2 regions of the Pseudoalteromonas sp. SG43-7 genome follow, and region 2 is predicted to be linked to the other one. Evidence: predicted binding sites of a transcription regulator. Region 2 holds the regulator's gene; the other holds the start of a gene.
What was found. The regulator ArgR, encoded in region 2, controls arginine synthesis, uptake and breakdown. The targets are predictions, from matches to a motif close to ANTGAATANNTATTCANT.
Positions count from the first base shown of each region.

Region 1: H5200_RS13365 (OadG family protein) is a predicted target of ArgR. The motif match lies at 1,993-2,010, and genes of this name have one in related genera.

Region 1 is NZ_JACJEY010000027.1:16,473-25,556, reverse strand. Features, by position in the region: gene recO (DNA repair protein RecO) at 1-264, shown strand, start outside; gene pdxJ (pyridoxine 5'-phosphate synthase) at 327-1,058, shown strand; gene H5200_RS13375 (hypothetical protein) at 1,128-1,319, opposite strand; gene H5200_RS13370 (DUF1328 family protein) at 1,374-1,547, opposite strand; gene H5200_RS13365 (OadG family protein) at 2,065-2,310, shown strand; gene oadA (sodium-extruding oxaloacetate decarboxylase subunit alpha) at 2,321-4,105, shown strand; gene H5200_RS13355 (sodium ion-translocating decarboxylase subunit beta) at 4,117-5,247, shown strand; gene H5200_RS13350 (hypothetical protein) at 5,649-5,825, shown strand; gene H5200_RS13345 (tetratricopeptide repeat protein) at 6,097-6,591, opposite strand; gene H5200_RS13340 (peptidoglycan DD-metalloendopeptidase family protein) at 6,800-8,113, opposite strand; gene tyrS (tyrosine--tRNA ligase) at 8,264-9,084, shown strand, end outside.
Region 2 is NZ_JACJEY010000048.1:21,618-30,701, forward strand. Features, by position in the region: gene H5200_RS17975 (aminoglycoside phosphotransferase family protein) at 1-225, shown strand, start outside; gene murU (N-acetylmuramate alpha-1-phosphate uridylyltransferase MurU) at 225-896, shown strand; gene djlA (co-chaperone DjlA) at 920-1,792, shown strand; gene H5200_RS17990 (DUF3530 family protein) at 1,775-2,704, opposite strand; gene rluA (bifunctional tRNA pseudouridine(32) synthase/23S rRNA pseudouridine(746) synthase RluA) at 2,781-3,434, opposite strand; gene H5200_RS18000 (Dyp-type peroxidase) at 4,920-5,819, shown strand; gene argR (transcriptional regulator ArgR) at 5,839-6,306, opposite strand; gene mdh (malate dehydrogenase) at 6,531-7,466, shown strand; gene ispB (octaprenyl diphosphate synthase) at 7,546-8,517, opposite strand; gene rplU (50S ribosomal protein L21) at 8,940-9,084, shown strand, end outside.

The DNA of each region.
Region 1 (9,084 bases), on a different contig from region 2:
GGCTATGGCGTTGACTTTAGTTTTGATGCCGCAGGCGATCCAATTTCGGCAGAGCAAACGTATAGTTACTTTGCTGAATACGGCTTTGTTGCCCAAGAAAATCAAGGCAGTGGCTTTTCTGGCGCGCAGTTAAATGCAATTGCAGCTCATGACTTTAGTGCGCCGGATGTGTTATATATGGCAAAACAATTAAGTCGTCATTTAATGAAGCCTTTATTAGGCAAAAAACCATTAAAAAGTCGCGAGCTGTTTATATCCAAATAGTTTGGGTATTCACCAACAATCTTAATACGGTATTTTTAACCGTTATTTTTACAGGTAAAAAAATGAAAGATATTCTTTTGGGTATAAACGTTGATCATATTGCTACCTTACGCCAAGCTCGGGGTACAAATTACCCAGATCCAGCACATGCTGCGAGTGTTGCTGAGCATGCTGGCGCTGATGGGATCACTATTCATTTACGTGAAGACCGTCGTCACATTCAAGATCGTGACGTGTATGTGATGGCTAAAACAATCCAAACACGAATGAACCTTGAAATAGCGGTTACAGATGAAATGATTGATATAGCCTTAGATGTAAAGCCAGCTTATGTTTGCTTAGTACCAGAAAAACGCGAAGAGTTAACTACCGAAGGCGGTCTAGATGTTGTTGGTAATCTAGATAAGATTAAAGTCGCGACAGCAAAATTAACTGACGCCGGTATTAAAGTATCGTTATTTATCGATGCAGACAAAGCACAACTAGATGCAGCTAAAGCCTGTAATGCCCCTTATGTTGAAATTCATACTGGCGCTTATGCGGATGCGCAAACTGATGCTGAGATACAAAAACAACTTGAGCATATTCATCAAGGCGTAAAGTATGCAGCAAGTTTGGGTTTGATAGTAAACGCCGGCCACGGTCTTCATTATCATAACGTGAAACCGATTGCTGCTATGAAAGAAATTTACGAATTAAACATTGGTCACGCAATTATAGCGCGTGCAGCCATTGATGGATTAGATAAAGCAGTACGTGACATGAAGCGACTAATGCTAGAAGCGAGAGCTTAATTTTAACTTCTCTTAAAATGCAAAAAACGACTCAAAAGAGTCGTTTTTTATTATTTGTATCTAACTGGATTAACAGTTAGTTTCTTTAGCGTTAACGCCTTCTTTTACTTCTTCACAGGCGTCTTCTACTTTGTTTTGTACGTCGGTCACAGCTTCATCTATGCGCTCACCGGCCTCTTCTGCATGATTGTCTTCACAACCCATGATAAAAAAACTAGCGAATAAAGCGATCACAGCGGTTTTAATAGTTGTCGATTTCATAATGTAATTCCTTGTAAAAATAATAAATGTGTTGTTATTTAAAATAAATTGTTATCACTTAGGGACATTGCCGCGCAATGCACCTGAAACGAGTGAAATAACTAACAATACAATAAAGATAAAAAAGATAATCTTAGCAATTCCTGCTGCGGCACCTGCGATACCACCAAAACCTAACACTGCAGCAATAAGTGCAATAACTAGAAATGTAATTGTCCAGCGTAACATTGTCGTCTCCTTGGTTTGTTAATTTGTTCAGAGTAAATAATGCTAGTTACATGCCATGTATTTAAATCCTTTATTATCAATGCTATAGAGGTTTATTTCATTTCTCTTCATAAATTAGGTGGGAATTATTTACAGCTTTATCTGTAACTTATACTCGACGCTCTAAAAATCAATATTTTAGTCGTTTTTTGGTAAGACCAATTTCATTTTTGAGCCATTTGTATTTAATCAAGCGGTTGTTCAGTCGTTCAGTCGGTAGCTTTTCCAGCTGCGGATAAGCTTTTACTTATAAGTTATAGCTATATTCAGTATTTTTATCATCTATATCCTATGAAATTATAGCAAAATGTAGAGTGTTAACTTTGCTGAGCATATGTTAGTTTTGTATTAATTGGTTTTACCAATTTACAAAGTGTTGGACTTGGTCTTTTTCTTTGTTATGATTGTTGCATAATTATTTAAATAAAGTGATTTTTTACCTGGCGGGGCTGGGTGGAAATAATCAGGGGGGAGCAGGATGGATATAGGTCAGTTACTTGCTACAGCAGCAAACTTAATGATCACTGGGATGGTGGGCGTTTTCGTTTTTCTTTCGTTGTTGATTTCAGCAATTACCATTATGTCTAAATTAGCGGGTCGTTTTGAACAGTCGGTTGCAACGCCAACGCGTACACCGTCAATCAAAGCATCAGGTGTATCAAGTGAACACATCGCTGCGATAAGTGCAGCCATAGCTCAATACAAAAATAAACAAAAACTATAAGGAGTGACTTGTGGCTAAATTAAAATTAACAGAATTAGTACTTAGGGACGCGCATCAATCATTATTAGCAACACGTATGCGTTTGGATGACATGCTACCGATTGCACAAAAATTAGATGATGCAGGTTACTGGTCGATCGAATCATGGGGTGGGGCTACTTTTGATTCATGCATTCGTTATTTGGGTGAAGATCCTTGGGAGCGTATTCGTGCTCTTAAAAAAGCTATGCCAAATACTAAACAGCAAATGTTATTACGTGGTCAAAACCTTTTAGGCTATCGTCATTATGCCGATGATGTTGTTGAAAAATTTGTAGAGCGAGCGCACAAAAATGGTGTTGATGTGTTTCGTATTTTTGATGCGATGAACGATGTTCGTAATCTTGAAACGGCTATTAAAGCTGCGATTAAAGTTGGCGCACATGCACAAGGTACAATTTCGTACACAGTAAGCCCGGTCCATACACTTGATATGTGGTTAACGCTTGCCAAGCAGCTTGAAGAGTTAGGCTGTCATTCAATTTGTATTAAAGATATGGCTGGTTTGCTTAAACCATACGATGCAGAAGAGTTAATCAAAGCGTTAAAAGAAACAGTCTCTATCCCAATTGCAATGCAGTGTCATGCCACAACAGGTTTAAGTACTGCTACTTACCAAAAAGCGATTGATGCAGGTATTGATATGCTTGATACCGCAATTTCATCAATGAGTATGACTTACGGACACAGCGCAACTGAAACGATTGTATCGATTGTTGAAGGTACTGAACGTGATACTGAGCTGGATTTAAATCAACTCGAAGAGATTGCTGCTTATTTCCGTGATGTTCGTAAAAAATATGCCGCGTTTGAAGGCAGCTTAAAAGGTGTTGATGGCCGTATTTTATTAGCGCAAGTGCCTGGTGGCATGTTAACTAATATGGAAAACCAGCTTAAAGAGCAAGGTGCTGCGGATAAATTGAATGAAGTATTACTTGAGATCCCACGTGTACGTGAAGACTTAGGTTATTTACCGTTAGTTACACCAACATCACAAATTGTGGGTACACAAGCAGTATTAAATGTATTGACGGGCGAGCGTTATAAAACTATCACCAAAGAAACTGCCGGAGTGCTAAAAGGTGAGTATGGCGTAACTCCTGCGCCGATGAATAAAGAATTACAAGAGCGCGTACTTAATGGCGCAGAAGTCATTACTTGCCGCCCAGCTGATTTATTGCAACCAGAACTAGAAATACTCCAAGCTGAGTTATTAAAAGAAGCACAAGAGCAAGGTTTAAGCTTAGCGGATGAGCAGATTGACGACGTGTTAACGTATGCATTATTCCCACAAATTGGGTTGAAATTCATTAAAAATCGTAATAACCCAGATGCTTTCGAAGCTGTGCCAAGTGCTGAATCTGCTAATAAAGAACAACCAGTTAGCAATAAAAAAAGTAACAGCAACACAGTAAAAGCAGAGCAGTACAGCGTAAAAGTAGATGGTAAAGTTTATGATGTGGTGGTTGCACAAGGCGGTGAGCTTAAAGAAGTAACACTTAAAGATAGTGAGCATATTCCACAATCGGCGTCAGTTGCTTCCGGCGAAACACTTAACGCTCCACTTGCTGGTAACATCTTTAAAATCAAGGTGAAAGCGGGTCAAACGGTAAATGAAGGCGATGTAGTGATCATCATGGAAACGATGAAAATGGAAACTGAAATTCGTGCAACCCACACCGGTACTATTGCTGAAATTCTTGTTGCTGAAGGTGATTCAGTGGCAACGGGTGACGCTATGATAGCACTAGCTTAGGAGCTCAGAGGATGGAAGCATTATTAAACCTCTGGCAAGCAACAGGTATTGCTAATTTTACATTTCCTGCGCTTATTATGATCGCAGTAGGGTGTTTATTGTTGTATCTGGCAATTGCGCGCAACTTTGAGCCGTTATTATTATTACCAATTGGCTTTGGGGCAATATTAACAAATATCCCCGTAGCGGGCTTATCAGACCCCGGTGGTTTGCTGTATTACGTTTATCATATTGGGATTGATACCGGTGTATTCCCATTATTAATATTTATGGGTGTTGGTGCACTCACTGATTTTAGTGCCTTGATAGCTAATCCTCGTATGTTATTGCTAGGTGCTGCAGCTCAGTTTGGTATTTTTGCAACCTTGTTTGGCGCAATTTTACTAAACTATGTACCAGGTTTTGAGTTTTCTTTACAAGATGCGTCAGCAATTGCGATTATAGGTGGTGCAGATGGCCCGACGGCAATCTTCTTAGCCTCAAAACTTGCTCCTGATTTATTGGGTGCTATCGCCGTAGCTGCATACTCATATATGGCGTTGGTGCCAATTATTCAGCCGCCAATTATGCGGGCTTTAACCACACCAGAAGAACGTAAAATTCAAATGCCACAGTTACGCACCGTATCAAAAAAGGAAAAAATTATTTTTCCGTTAATGGTATTGAGTTTAACGATTTTGTTTTTACCTGCAGCAACGCCACTGGTAGGCATGTTCTGTTTAGGAAACTTGATGCGAGAGTCTGGTGTGGTTGACCGTTTAAGTAATAGTGCACAAAACGAGATCATAAATATCACCACTATTTTCCTTGGTTTAGCTGTAGGCTCTAAGCTTGCTGCAGATAAGTTTTTAACCGTAGAAACAATTGGTATTTTGGTACTCGGCGCCTTGGCTTTTGCAATTGGTACAGCTTCAGGTGTATTTATGGCAAAAGGTATGAACAAGTTCTCTAAATCACCAATCAATCCACTCATCGGCGCGGCTGGTGTATCAGCTGTGCCAATGGCTGCACGCGTAGTTAATAAAGTGGGTCTGGAGAATAATCCGCATAATTTCTTATTAATGCATGCAATGGGACCAAATGTTGCGGGAGTACTGGGTAGTGCTGTGGCTGCAGGTATCTTGTTAGCTCTGGTAGGTTAAACAAATCTTAAACCATACCCAGCGAGCTGAGTATGGTGAGGTAACTTTTACTTCCAACCGACTGGCGCAGTATTTACTGCGCTTTTTTTTTGCGCTTAGGGTCTGTTGACCTTTCATGGTTAAAATTTGTTCAAACTAGGGGCGATTTAATCACGGCGCGAGATTTGTAACCTAGTGGGCTAAGTAAAAATCGAGCAACAAAGAGTTAATCGCCCCTAGGCAGAACCCTTCGGGCAGCGCGTGTTTGGCATTTATGTCGAGTTATCTCCTATTTATGGGGAATAACCACACTACATAGGCTCTGCCTTGCCTAAAAACCAAACGCGCAGCTGCAAATTTAACCTCGAAAGATAAACAGACCCTAGGTATACTCGATAGATATTTTATTAAATAGGAATGGTATGAATATCTTCGTGATTTTAATTTCACTGTTTGTTGCATTAATCATTCTTGTGCCACTACTTGAAAAGTATCAGTCTAAAATGGGCCTAGATGGTGCGACTAAATACGCCAAATACATTTGGCCATTAGTGATGATTTCATTGGTTGTGCAATTGATTTATGTGTTGGTGAGGTAGAGCGTAGCTGCCAGTTTTAAGGTCTAGGAGCGGTAAGCTTTAAGTTGTAAGTGATAAGCTCGTGTTTAAATGGACTGTGTAGGTTGGGTTGAGCACCGCGAAACACAACGAAAAAATTGTAACGGTAGATATCAATCTTTGAATATTTATCTATGCTCGTTACTCTGCGATCCCACAACAGTCACGCAGCTTTGGGTTTCCCGTGAAGGCCACATGGTCTGAACGATGTTTAAACGCTTTGTATGGATAATAAACCCATCTTGTTAAGTTATTAGTGCCCCATTGGATCAAAGTAAGCCTCCCAGGTTAGAGCACAAGCTTGTTTTGATTTTGCTTTTTTCATGTAGAACATTGCATTTTCGTCAGTTGAACAATTCATAAGCGCTACACCTAAATTGTAAAATGCATGTTTGTTATTACTGCCTTGATCTATTGCTTTTTTAAAATATTCAGCCGCTTCTTGATGTTTGCCCATATCACATAGAACAGTTCCATAGTTTATGAGAGTTAGCTCATCATCAGTATGGTTATGTAAGACTTGCTCAAGAATGCTTTTTGCCTCATCAAAGTTTTGATGCCACTTGGAGTTATCTTTCCAAGTTTCATCTATTAATGATTTGGCTTTTTTGTTTATATCTTCAATGCTCATTCTGAAACGTAACAATCTATTTGTCCCATTTTGGTGGTTTTTTAGCACACCAAAACGGCGGTCACTAATGTTATCGGAGAAAATTGCGATATTAATAATCGCATGGCTAAATTTCAATCAATAAAATATTCAATTTTCGCTCATAGCCGTTTATCAGGTGACGTTTGCTTAACTTTCAAAACTATAAAAGTAGATATGAGGCAGCACATGCAAGTTCTATTGCAACATTAATTTGCGAATACAACCGGAGCGCATCACATCAAACAGTTCAACAAAAAGCCGTTGCTATTTACATAACAACGGCTTATATTTTTCGCTGACCGCTTTACTTAAGCGCTAACTGTAGCTCTCGGTTGCGCTCTAGCTGCGCTAAGAAGTTATCTGCGATTGGTTTAAACCTAGCAAGCTCGTCGCGAGGCAGTGGCTCTGACTTCGGTAACTTAACCGTTTTAGGGTTACGGTGAACGCCGTTAACTAAAAACTCGTAGTGTAAGTGTGCGCCTGTTACACGACCGGTGGAGCCGACAGTACCAATTTGTTGGCCTTGCTTAACTTTTTGACCAGTTTTAACTAGTTTCTTGTTAAGGTGTAGGTATTTAGTGACGTACTGTGTGCCGTGACTAATAAATATATAGTTACCATTATACTTACTGTATCCGGCTTTAATTACTTTACCATTACCCGAGGCAACTACTGGCGTTCCAGTACGAGCTGCGTAGTCAATCCCACGGTGTGCTCTTACTTGTCCTGTTACAGGGTGTAAGCGACGCGGATTAAAGCTTGAGCTTATATATTTAAAGTTAACCGGTGCACGTAAAAATGCTTTTTTCATACTACGCCCTTCAGGCGTGTAAAAAGTACCATCGCTGTGACGAATAGCCGCGTAACGTTGACCTTGGTTAATAAACTCAGCAGCAATAATTTTACCTGTGCCAATAAACTCGCCATCAACATAATGCGATTCATAGATTAAACCAAATTGATCGCCTTTACGGATATCATTGGCAAAATCCACATCCCAACCGAATATGTCAGCAAAGTTCATTATTTGCCGTTCACTTAAACCAGCAGCAATACCTGAGGTCCAAAAGCTGTTGGTCATTTCTCCGCCTGTTGATTTAGTTAATGTTTCAATTTCTTTACTATCAATAGACGTATCGTAGTTACCTTCTTCATTTAATGTAACGAATAGGGTATCTGTTTTTGAAATCACATAACGTAACTGTGCCAAAGAACCATCTTCGGCGGTAGCAAAGCTTAATGTTTCACCAGGGTGAATTTTACTAAGTTTACGTGTTTCTGCATTGGTATTAAGCAGTTTATGAACGGTTTGCGCTGAAAAGCCGGCGCGTTTGAAAATAAGTGCTAAATTGTCACCGTTCTTTACTTCAAAATCGACTAGATTGTATTCTGGGAATTTTGCTGCATCTTCTTGCGAATTTAATTCAGTTAATTTTTCGTTATCATCAACTTTAATTTGTAATTCGTAGCGCTTGCCAATTTCTAGCGCATCAGCGCTATTGTCTTTAGAGGCGGTGGCTTTTTCTGAAGGAATGAGTGTTAAAGCAGCAATAGCAGAAACCAAGCCTAGAATAAGCAATTTGTGTTTTTTTGGGAGAGTGTGCACAACGCGAACCATAACGTGCCTTTTCCTGCTGTCAAGATAATTAATCACTAATATTGCAGGATATACTTAATAAAGCGTTAATACCAGTGTTTTGTAGATTTAAACTGGCGCGGATTTACGCTAGAATCACCAGATTGACTGAATTTTTTGGAGTAATACATAGTGGACTTACAAACCGCTCTAGCAGAGATAAAACGCGGTGCTGAAGAAATATTAATTGAAGACGAGTTAGTCGAAAAGCTAAAGTCTGGTAAAAAGCTAAAGATCAAAGCTGGTTTTGATCCAACTGCACCTGACTTACACTTAGGTCACACTGTGCTAATTAATAAAATGAAAACCTTCCAAGACTTAGGTCATGAAGTGATTTTCTTAATTGGTGATTTCACCGGTATGATTGGTGACCCAACGGGTAAAAATGTAACTCGTAAGCCACTAACCCGTGAAGATGTATTGGCAAATGCTGAAACATATAAAGAACAAGTATTTAAAATTCTGGATCCGGCTAAAACCACGGTTGCTTTTAATTCAACTTGGATGGAGAATTTAGGCGCTGCAGGGATGATCAAGCTAGCAGCACGTCAAACTGTTGCTCGTATGCTAGAACGTGATGATTTTAAAAAGCGTTATGCTGGCGGACAATCAATTGCGATTCATGAGTTTTTGTATCCATTAGTGCAAGGTTGGGATTCAGTGGCACTTGAAGCTGATGTTGAGCTCGGTGGTACTGATCAACGCTTTAATCTATTAATGGGTCGTGAGCTACAAAAAGACGAAGGGCAAAAACCACAAACCGTATTAATGATGCCTTTACTTGAGGGCACCGACGGTGTGCAAAAAATGTCTAAGTCATTAGGTAACTACATTGGTATTACTGATGCCCCTAACGATATGTTTGGTAAAATCATGTCTATTAGTGATGAGCTGATGTGGCGTTATTATGATTTGCTAAGTAGCTTATCAATTGACGAAATTGCTGCGCTCAA
Region 2 (9,084 bases):
TTTGATTTAACCGGTATTCAACGCCATTTAAAAGCGGCGGGTATTTTTTGCCGGTTAAATTTACGCGATGGTAAACTCGGTTATATGGATAATGTATTACCGACACTGCGCTACATTAGTGATGTGGCGCAAGATCATTCATCGTTGGTGGAGCTGGGTAAATGGATCAGCAGTAAGATTATTCCTGCTACCTTAGTCGCACTTAATAAAGTGCCAACTAAATAATGAAAGCGATGATTTTAGCCGCGGGTCGCGGTCAGCGAATGATGCCACTTACCGCAGAATTACCTAAACCTATGTTAAAGGTGCAAGGAAAACCATTAATCGAGCATCATATTGAGCGACTAAAAACAGCAGGGATCACTGATTTTATTATAAACCTTGCTTGGCAAGGAGATAAGATCCGTGCTTACTTTGGCGATGGTAGCCAGCTTGGAGTACATATTGAGTATAGCCAAGAGCCTGAGCAGGGATTAGAAACTGCAGGTGGTATTATTCAAGCATTACCTTTGCTTGGTGAGCAATTTATTGTTATTAATGGCGATATATTTACCGACTATGATGTTAGTTCATTACTGCATATTCACTTAGATGCGGGCGAGGCACATATTGTGTTGGTTGAAAATCCAGCCCACAACCCAAATGGTGACTTTACGTTGCGTCATCTAAGCGCAGATAGCCCCAAGTATACATTTTCTGGTATTAGTCGCTTTCATCAGCAATTTTTTGCAGGAATTACAGCGGGTACTCATCGCTTAGGGCCATTATTAAAAAGTAAATTGGCTGAGCATGTTGTCTCTACGGAGCTTTATATAGGTAACTGGGACGATATCGGAACTCCAGAACGATTAGCTCAATTGAATGAGTTGTTGATAGAGCAACAACTCATTAAGTAATTCACATATAATAGGAGCGCCTCATGTGGGGTAAAATTTTAGGTGCCTGCTTTGGCTTTATGTTTGGGCGCATTATAGGCTTATTTATAGGCTTATACCTGGGCCATATGTTTGACAAGAGTTTAAAGCAGAACTTTGATAAAGCCGGCGGCTTTTCAAGCTTATTTAAAGGCGATGATGATATTAATCAGCGCCAAGCGTTATTTTTTACTAGCTGTTTTGGAGTAATGGGGCACATTGCTAAGTCAAATGGCCGCGTAAGCGAAACCCACATCCGTGCTGCCAGTTTATTTATGGATGAAATGGGACTCACTGGTGATGATCGCAAAGAGGCACAAGATGCGTTTAAAGCGGGAAAAGACGCTGATTTTTCATTAAAAGAAACTGTTTTCGATTTTAAAGAGCGTTTTGCTCGTCGCCATGATTTATTACAACTGTTTTTAGAAATTCAAATCCAAATGGCGTTTTCTGATGGGGTGTTAGCTGCGCAAGAAAAGGAGCTACTCCAAGAGGTAAGTAAGTTATTAGGGATCTCTAAAACTCACTTTGCATTTGTACTTAAACGTTACCAAGCTGAATTTTCATTTCGTCAGCAACAACAACGCTATCAACAGCAGCAACAACGTCAACAAGGGCAAAGCAGTAGTTATCGTGAAGGCTCAGGGCATCATGTACCGCCAAATAGTGGCATGAGCCGTACTCAAGCGCTGGCTTTGCTGGGGTTAAATAATGAGGCGAGTGAACGAGAAGTAAAAGTAGCGTACCGTAAATTAATGGCGCAGCACCATCCTGATAAATTAGTTTCTCAAGGTTTACCTAAACATATGATGGAACTGGCAGTCAAGAAAAGCCAAGATATTCAAGCCGCTTACGAATATTTAAAAAAGGCGACGTAAAAACCCGTCTACTTCTTTGGTCAAGCGCTCATGTTGCTCAGGCTCAGAGCGCAAACCAAACAGCTCACGTTGGCGGTAATCATATTTACTGTGACGTTTAACCCAGCGTTTTCTATCCGCCACACTCAGCAGTAAGTCCGGGTTATCTATGTTGTAGTAAATATCCAATAACGGCGGGCTAATAGTCGATATAATCGCGTTAAGTTGTTGGTTACGTTTACTGTTTGGTAAATAACTGCTAAGGCTGACAAATGCATCTATGTTGGTATTTGGATATTCGCCATAGTGTTCGAGCAATACTCCCGCAGAGGCACCTTGTGCAATAACAACAATTTTCCCATCTTCATCCAATGCACTTTGATACAACGCATTAAAGCGTGCAATTAAGTTGAGTTTATAATTATCTATTATCGCATTGCTTATATGAGCGATAGCATCAACATGTACAACAGGAGTGGCTGTGTCAGCTGATGGTTCGCCATTGTCTGAACTTGTAGTTTGCTTAGCCGCTGCAGGTTCAGTTGTTTCACTTGCATCCGCAGGTGGCGCTGCTTGCCAATCAATATCGGGTACCGTCATAGCAATTGTGGCATAGCCTAAATCGTTAAGTTGCGTGCGTAAAAAGTTGAGCCCGTTGTTATTGGTAGGTAAGTGTTGCCAATCAGGGATAATCAATACCACACCGCGCTGCTGGGCACTCATGTGTTGGCGATATAAACTTAAAAACTCAGTATCACCAGCGAGTAGCGGTTTTAGTTCATCTTGCGGCATTAGGCGTGATAAATCATTACTGCTGATTGTTGACCATGGTGTGGGTGCAATAAAGTCGGCTGCTTGGGCTGGCATGGCCAAGAAAGTCCCATAAACCAAACTAATTAATTGCCATACTTTAAACTGTTTGCCGATAGCCATATAAACCACCACGATGAATCAATAAGTTGTTATCGGCGTGTACAGCAAAAAGTTTAGTGTGATTTTAAGCTCGTAATTAAAACTCTGGCTCAGCTTCAAAAGTCATAATTTGTGCTGTTCCCGGGTGAGTGAGCTGTAGCATTTGTGCGTGCAATTGCAAGCGCGGGGCAGCAGCCAGGGCATCAGGGTGAGCATAGAGCCTATCGCCTAAAATAGGGTGCCCCAATGACAACATATGCACACGTAATTGATGTGAGCGTCCGGTAATAGGGGTAAGTTCCACACGAGTGGCGTGCAACTCATGCTCCAGTACAGTGTAATGAGTTAAAGAGGGCTTCCCCTTGTCATGATCAACCATTTGCTTAGGGCGGTTTGGCCAATCACAGATCAGTGGCAAATTGACTGATCCCGTTAATGGCTCTAGTTTACCGTACACTCTTGCAATATAGCGCTTTGCAGTTTGGCGTTCTTGAAACTGCATACTTAAATGACGATGAGCCGCTTTATGCATTGCTAAACAAATAATTCCAGAGGTTGCCATATCTAAGCGGTGAACTATTTTTGCCGTAGGAAAAACACGGTTAACGCGAGCTATCAAACAATCGGCGTGTTTAGGATCTTTTCCCGGCACAGTCAAAAGTTCACTGGGCTTGTTGACGATCAGTAAATCATCATCTTGAAATAAAATGGTTAAATACGGATCTAATGGAGGATTGTAGTTAATTAACACGGCCGACCTCAATGATTTATGAGCGCGCTATTTTAGAGAAGTCATCGCTTATACACAATCAATAACGTATTAGATTAGACGCGAGAGTATTAATGAGCGAGTTAATTGGCAAGTAGTCGTTAAGCTGAGGGTATTTTTGGGCAAAAGAAAAGCGCGAACTATCGCTAGTCGCGCTTGCGGAATCTTCTAATTTTTTGCATCCTGCAATTGAACTTAATCAACTCCTAAACTTTACTAATCCATGTGATCACACTGTTACTTGTTCGTTCTGCGTGATATAGGCTATCCGTGCCTCTGTCCTATGTGCTTCCTTTTTATCCTTTTTGGTAATCTCTATTACCGGTCCTTTACGCATCGTCCTGATGCTATCCCTTAGTTAACAGTTCCATTGCGATACCCTTTAGGGCCTGTCCATCTGTCCGCTTTTATAACATCCTGTCTAACAACTCTCTTGCGAGCCCTGTTGTTATTCCTTTTCGCATCATCTTGACGCTGTCCGTATATTTACTATCCTTAGTGCTACTCATCCTGAGCCTGTCCGTGAATCCATTTTTTCCTAACGTAACCTTTAATTCGAGGTTTATGAGTAATCATTCCTTGTCCGTTTACTCATTTAAGCGTCACTGCTTAACCGATGAAGTAAGTATAGAGAGTATCGGCAAACAAAATAGGCTAAAAATAGTAATGAAAATACAGTCATTATTTTGAAATTTAATAATAGTTATTATATTTCATGTGGTTAGTTTGTTTTTAGACTTTTTTTATGATGCTTTATACTCAATAGCTGTCATAACCGTGAGATATATCGCACAAGTGATTTCCATTATGGGCGTGGTTGCCTTTAATAGTGGATGTAATTGTAGTGTTGCTTAGACGATTTCTAATCGTATATGGTTTAAGTTTATTGCATATATCCCTTAAATGATTAAAAACCAATATCTATTAAGGCGCTTTGTAATTCTTTAAAATAAATGCGACTTGCCGATAAATTAGCGGCTATGAATTGTGGGGAAATTGCTCAACAAGACACGTTTGAGCCGCTATTTAGCGCTTCAAGCTCAAAGGTAGTTGCAGAATTTCTTGGTCAGGGCATATACTTGGGTGCAGATGTATTAACAGCAACTGAATATCGTACTGCTTACGGGGGCTGAGTCATTAGTTACTTATCGTCGAGTAAAGCAAGTTGGGTAACTTTGTGTTCGCCCATACCATCTTGAGTTAATACCTTTTCAATCACAAGGCTGTAGTGCAAATACGGTGACTATTTTAAACCGTCGTTTTGTTGCTCTGCATTTTGTGTATAAAGTTATGATCGATGGACAATAAATTGAAGTTGCTGTTTAGTTGGGCCAATCATTTTAGCAAATGAGTAGGTGACAATAAAAATAACACCACACACGGTTAACTTTTTCGCAGATTAAGTGTTTTAGTATTTTTAATTTCATTAAAAACGCCGTGTATGAGATTTTGAGTTAAGGAAATATCATGGCGCAAGCGCAATCTGGAATTTGTGCTGAAGCAAACTTGCACGGTTTACATTTGTTTTTTAATGTATTTGATGGCCACGATGAGTCATTACGCAAAAAATTAAAATACGTTAGCGCTATCCAAGATGAGTTTTCAGATCAGTTTTCTGAATCGATGCTCTCCAGCCTAGTTGCAGTAGGGGCGCAGTACTGGCCGCATATTCTGCCTGAATTTCTGCCTAGTGAATTACAGAGCTTTCCTAATATTACTCATAATGATCATATTATGGGGGCTCAGCCTTTTGATTTATTTGTCCAAATTCGTTCCGATAGGGAAGATGTAAACCATTTATTTGCTTTGCAAATTCTCAAGTTATTTGCCCCCGATGTTGAATTGGTTGAGCAAGTGAGAAACTTTCGATTTTTAGATGGTCGCGATTTTAATGGTTTTATACTCGGTGGTGACACTCCTCATGGTCGCCAAAAGCGCATCACAGCGTTAATCAATAAACCCAACCATTTTGAAGATCAAGGCAGTTACGTACATATACAGCGCTATAAGCATGATTTAAGTGTGTGGCAAAACTTACCTCTGAGTGAGCAAGAGCAAATAATGGGACGCACTCGCTTAGATAATACCTTGATTATGCCAGCGACTGAAAATAGTCATGCTGTACGCACTGAGTTAAAAGATGAGCAAGGGCAACCACTGCAATTAAATCAAAACATGCCTTATGGTGACGTTTACGAACAGGGTATATTAGCGATTAGTTATGCGGCACAGGGAAATGCATTTGAGCAAGTATTACGAAGTCGATTAGGTGATGGCGATTGCTACGATCATTGGCTTGATTTTACTCAAGCCGATATGGGTTCTGCGTTTTTTGCCCCATCAATTAACTTTTTAAAGCAGCTATAAAAAGTTTGAACCGGTAGATTTATACCGTATCAAATAAAATACGCACGCGTTCAAGAGTTACATCAATTTCAGATACTTTAGCTGGAGCGATAAAAATAGTATCGTCACCAGCAATGGTGCCTAGTACGCCATCTGCTTTACCTAATGAATCTAATAGCCGAGCAATTAATTGTGCAGCTCCTGGGCTGGTTCGAATAATGATCATCATTTCGTTATGCATTATATCAATCACTAACTGACGTAATGGGCTTTTCGCTGTAGGTACGCCCATTTCAGCAGGCAAACAATAGACCATTTCTTGTTTGGCATTACGAGTGCGTACCGCGCCAAACTTGCTTAACATCCGCGACACCTTACTTTGACTAATATTATCAAAGCCTTGCTCTTTTAGGGCGTCAACAATCTCACCTTGTGAACCAAAGTTTTCTTCTTTTAAAAGTGCCTTAAAGGCCTTTACTAATGCTTCTTGTTTATCTTGTGGTTGCATATTATAGGTTCTTATTCATAAGTGATGCGCTAATTGTACACAATATTGCATACTTATGCAGTAGTTGTTTGCTTTTGCGATGGATTTTAGTGCTGTAAACCAGCAAGTTTACAACTATGGTCTAAATTATATGTGAAATAAGCAGGATAAATTTGTCTTTAGTCGTTAATTTCATTATCTTTAGAGCCACAAATATTTCCTACCTCAAATTACGGAGAATTCCAATGAAAGTTGCTGTATTAGGTGCTGCTGGCGGTATCGGCCAAGCGTTGTCTTTATTATTAAAAACAGGCTTACCAGCTGGTTCTGAATTATCACTTTATGATGTTGCTCCAGTTGTTCCTGGTGTTGCTGTTGATCTTTCTCATATCCCAACAGACGTTAAAGTTGCAGGCTTTGGTGTTGATGCACTAGATCAAGCGTTAACTGGTTGTGATATCGTTCTTATCCCTGCTGGTATGCCACGTAAGCCTGGTATGGACCGCGCTGATTTATTTAATGTTAATGCTGGTATTATTAAAACATTAGCAGAAGGTATTGTTGCTAACTGTCCAAAAGCATTAGTGGGTATTATCACTAACCCAGTAAATGGCACAGTGCCAATTGTTGCGGAAGTATTCAAAAAAGCAGGTACTTACGACGCGAAACGTGTTTTCGGTATTACCACTCTTGATGTGATCCGTTCAGAAGCATTTGTAGCTGAGCTTAAAGGTGTTGACGTTGCAACTGTGAAAGTACCAGTAATTGGTGGTCACTCAGGCACAACAATCCTTCCGTTACTATCTCAAGTTGAAGGCGTTACTTTCACTGATGAAGAAGTTGCTGCGCTTACTCCACGTATCCAAAATGCAGGTACTGAAGTAGTAAATGCAAAAGCGGGCGGTGGTTCTGCAACATTATCAATGGGTGCTGCTGCTGCACGTTTTTGTATGTCTTTAGTTAAAGGCTTACAAGGTGAAGACGTTGTAGATTACGCTTACGTTGCTGTTGAAAATGGCGATGCTGCATACTTTGCACACCCAGTACGTTTAGGTAAAAACGGCGTAGAAGAAATTCTTTCTTACGGTGAACTAAGCGCATTTGAAGAGCAAGCTAAAAACGACATGCTTGATACGCTGAAAAAAGACATCCAAGAAGGTGTTGATTTCATCAACGCTTAATTGCTAAGTCGATTGATAAAAAAAGCCTGCATTTGCAGGCTTTTTTATGCTCGAAGGATTTTTATACATTAGGTGTTTATTAGTGATTACGATCAACGGCAATACGAGCCAAGCTAACGAGTGCTTCTTTATACGGTGATTCATCTAATACAGATAAACACGCAATCGCTTTATCAGCTTCTTCATTGGCTTTATTCATCGTAAACTCAAGTGCTTTGGTTTCATTGAGGGCACTTAGAATCGCTTCTAAGTGGTCCATACCATTACTGTGCTCAATGGCATCACGGATCAACTGTACTTGCTCAGCATTACCGTGGCGCATAGCATAAAGTAGTGGCAGGGTAGGTTTGCCTTCGGCCAGATCATCACCGATGTTTTTACCTAACTGCTCAGCATCAGCATTGTAATCAAGCACGTCATCCACTAATTGAAAAGCGGTTCCTAAATGCATACCGTAAAGATTAAGCGCTTGCAGTGTCGAGTCGTCTTTTTCGGTAATAATCGCAGCAAGGCCTGTTGCAGCTTCAAATAATTTAGCTGTTTTAGAATAAATTACCTGCATGTAGCTATCTTCGGTGGTATCAGGGTCGTTACAGTTCATTAATTGCAGCACTTCACCTTCGGCAATCACGTTGGTTGCATCAGCGAGTATTTGCATAACTTGCATTTTACCAATACCAACCATCAGCTGAAATGAGCGGGTGTAGATAAAGTCACCAACAAGTACGCTGGCTGCATTACCAAACTCAGCATTTGCTGTCGGTGTTCCTCTGCGTAAATTTGATTCATCAACGACATCATCATGCAGTAATGTAGCTGTGTGAATAAATTCAACAATAGTTGCTAAAGTAACATGATCTTTGCCTTCATAGCCAAGTGCTTTAGCCGCTAAAATAGCCAACATAGGGCGAACACGCTTGCCGCCGCTGTTTACTATATATAAGCCTAGTTGATTGACTAATGCTACATCAGAGCGCATTTGCGCGTAAATTAGTTGATTGACGTCATTCATATCGTTTTCGATTAACGCCTGGATAGCTTTTATATCCATTGATCTCCGAGCCAATTTTAATGGGTATACGGGGCTGATTGTACAACAAAAAACAGCTTTGCTCGACAGTTTGTGACGATTCGCTGAAAAAACACGGTTAAGCAGCTTAATTTAGCCTTAATTTGGAAAGATAACTTTTTTATTTGAGAAAATTTACGTTAATTCAACATGGTTGTTTTTTATTCTTAGCGCGTGTTTGTTCGTGGTGTAATTTATTTGTCATGAAACGCTAAAAAGGCTTGGCATAATGCCAATTTAATATAAAATAGGTGAAAATATTGAATCGCCTTCAATGCAGCTATTTTTTATTCATTTAATTAATAAAACAGGCTTGCTAGTTTTTGCACATTAGCGTAAACTTCGCGCCCTATTGAATAATATTTTAGTTGCGTCGATTTGAGGGCGCACAGACGGAGTTAATTATGTACGCGGTTTTCCAAAGTGGTGGTAAACAGCACCGTGTGACTGAAGGTCAAACAATTCGTCTTGAGAAATTAGACGTTGAGACTGGTGCAGCAGTTGAATTTGATTCAGTACTTTTAGTTGCTGATGGTGAGAAAATCGAGA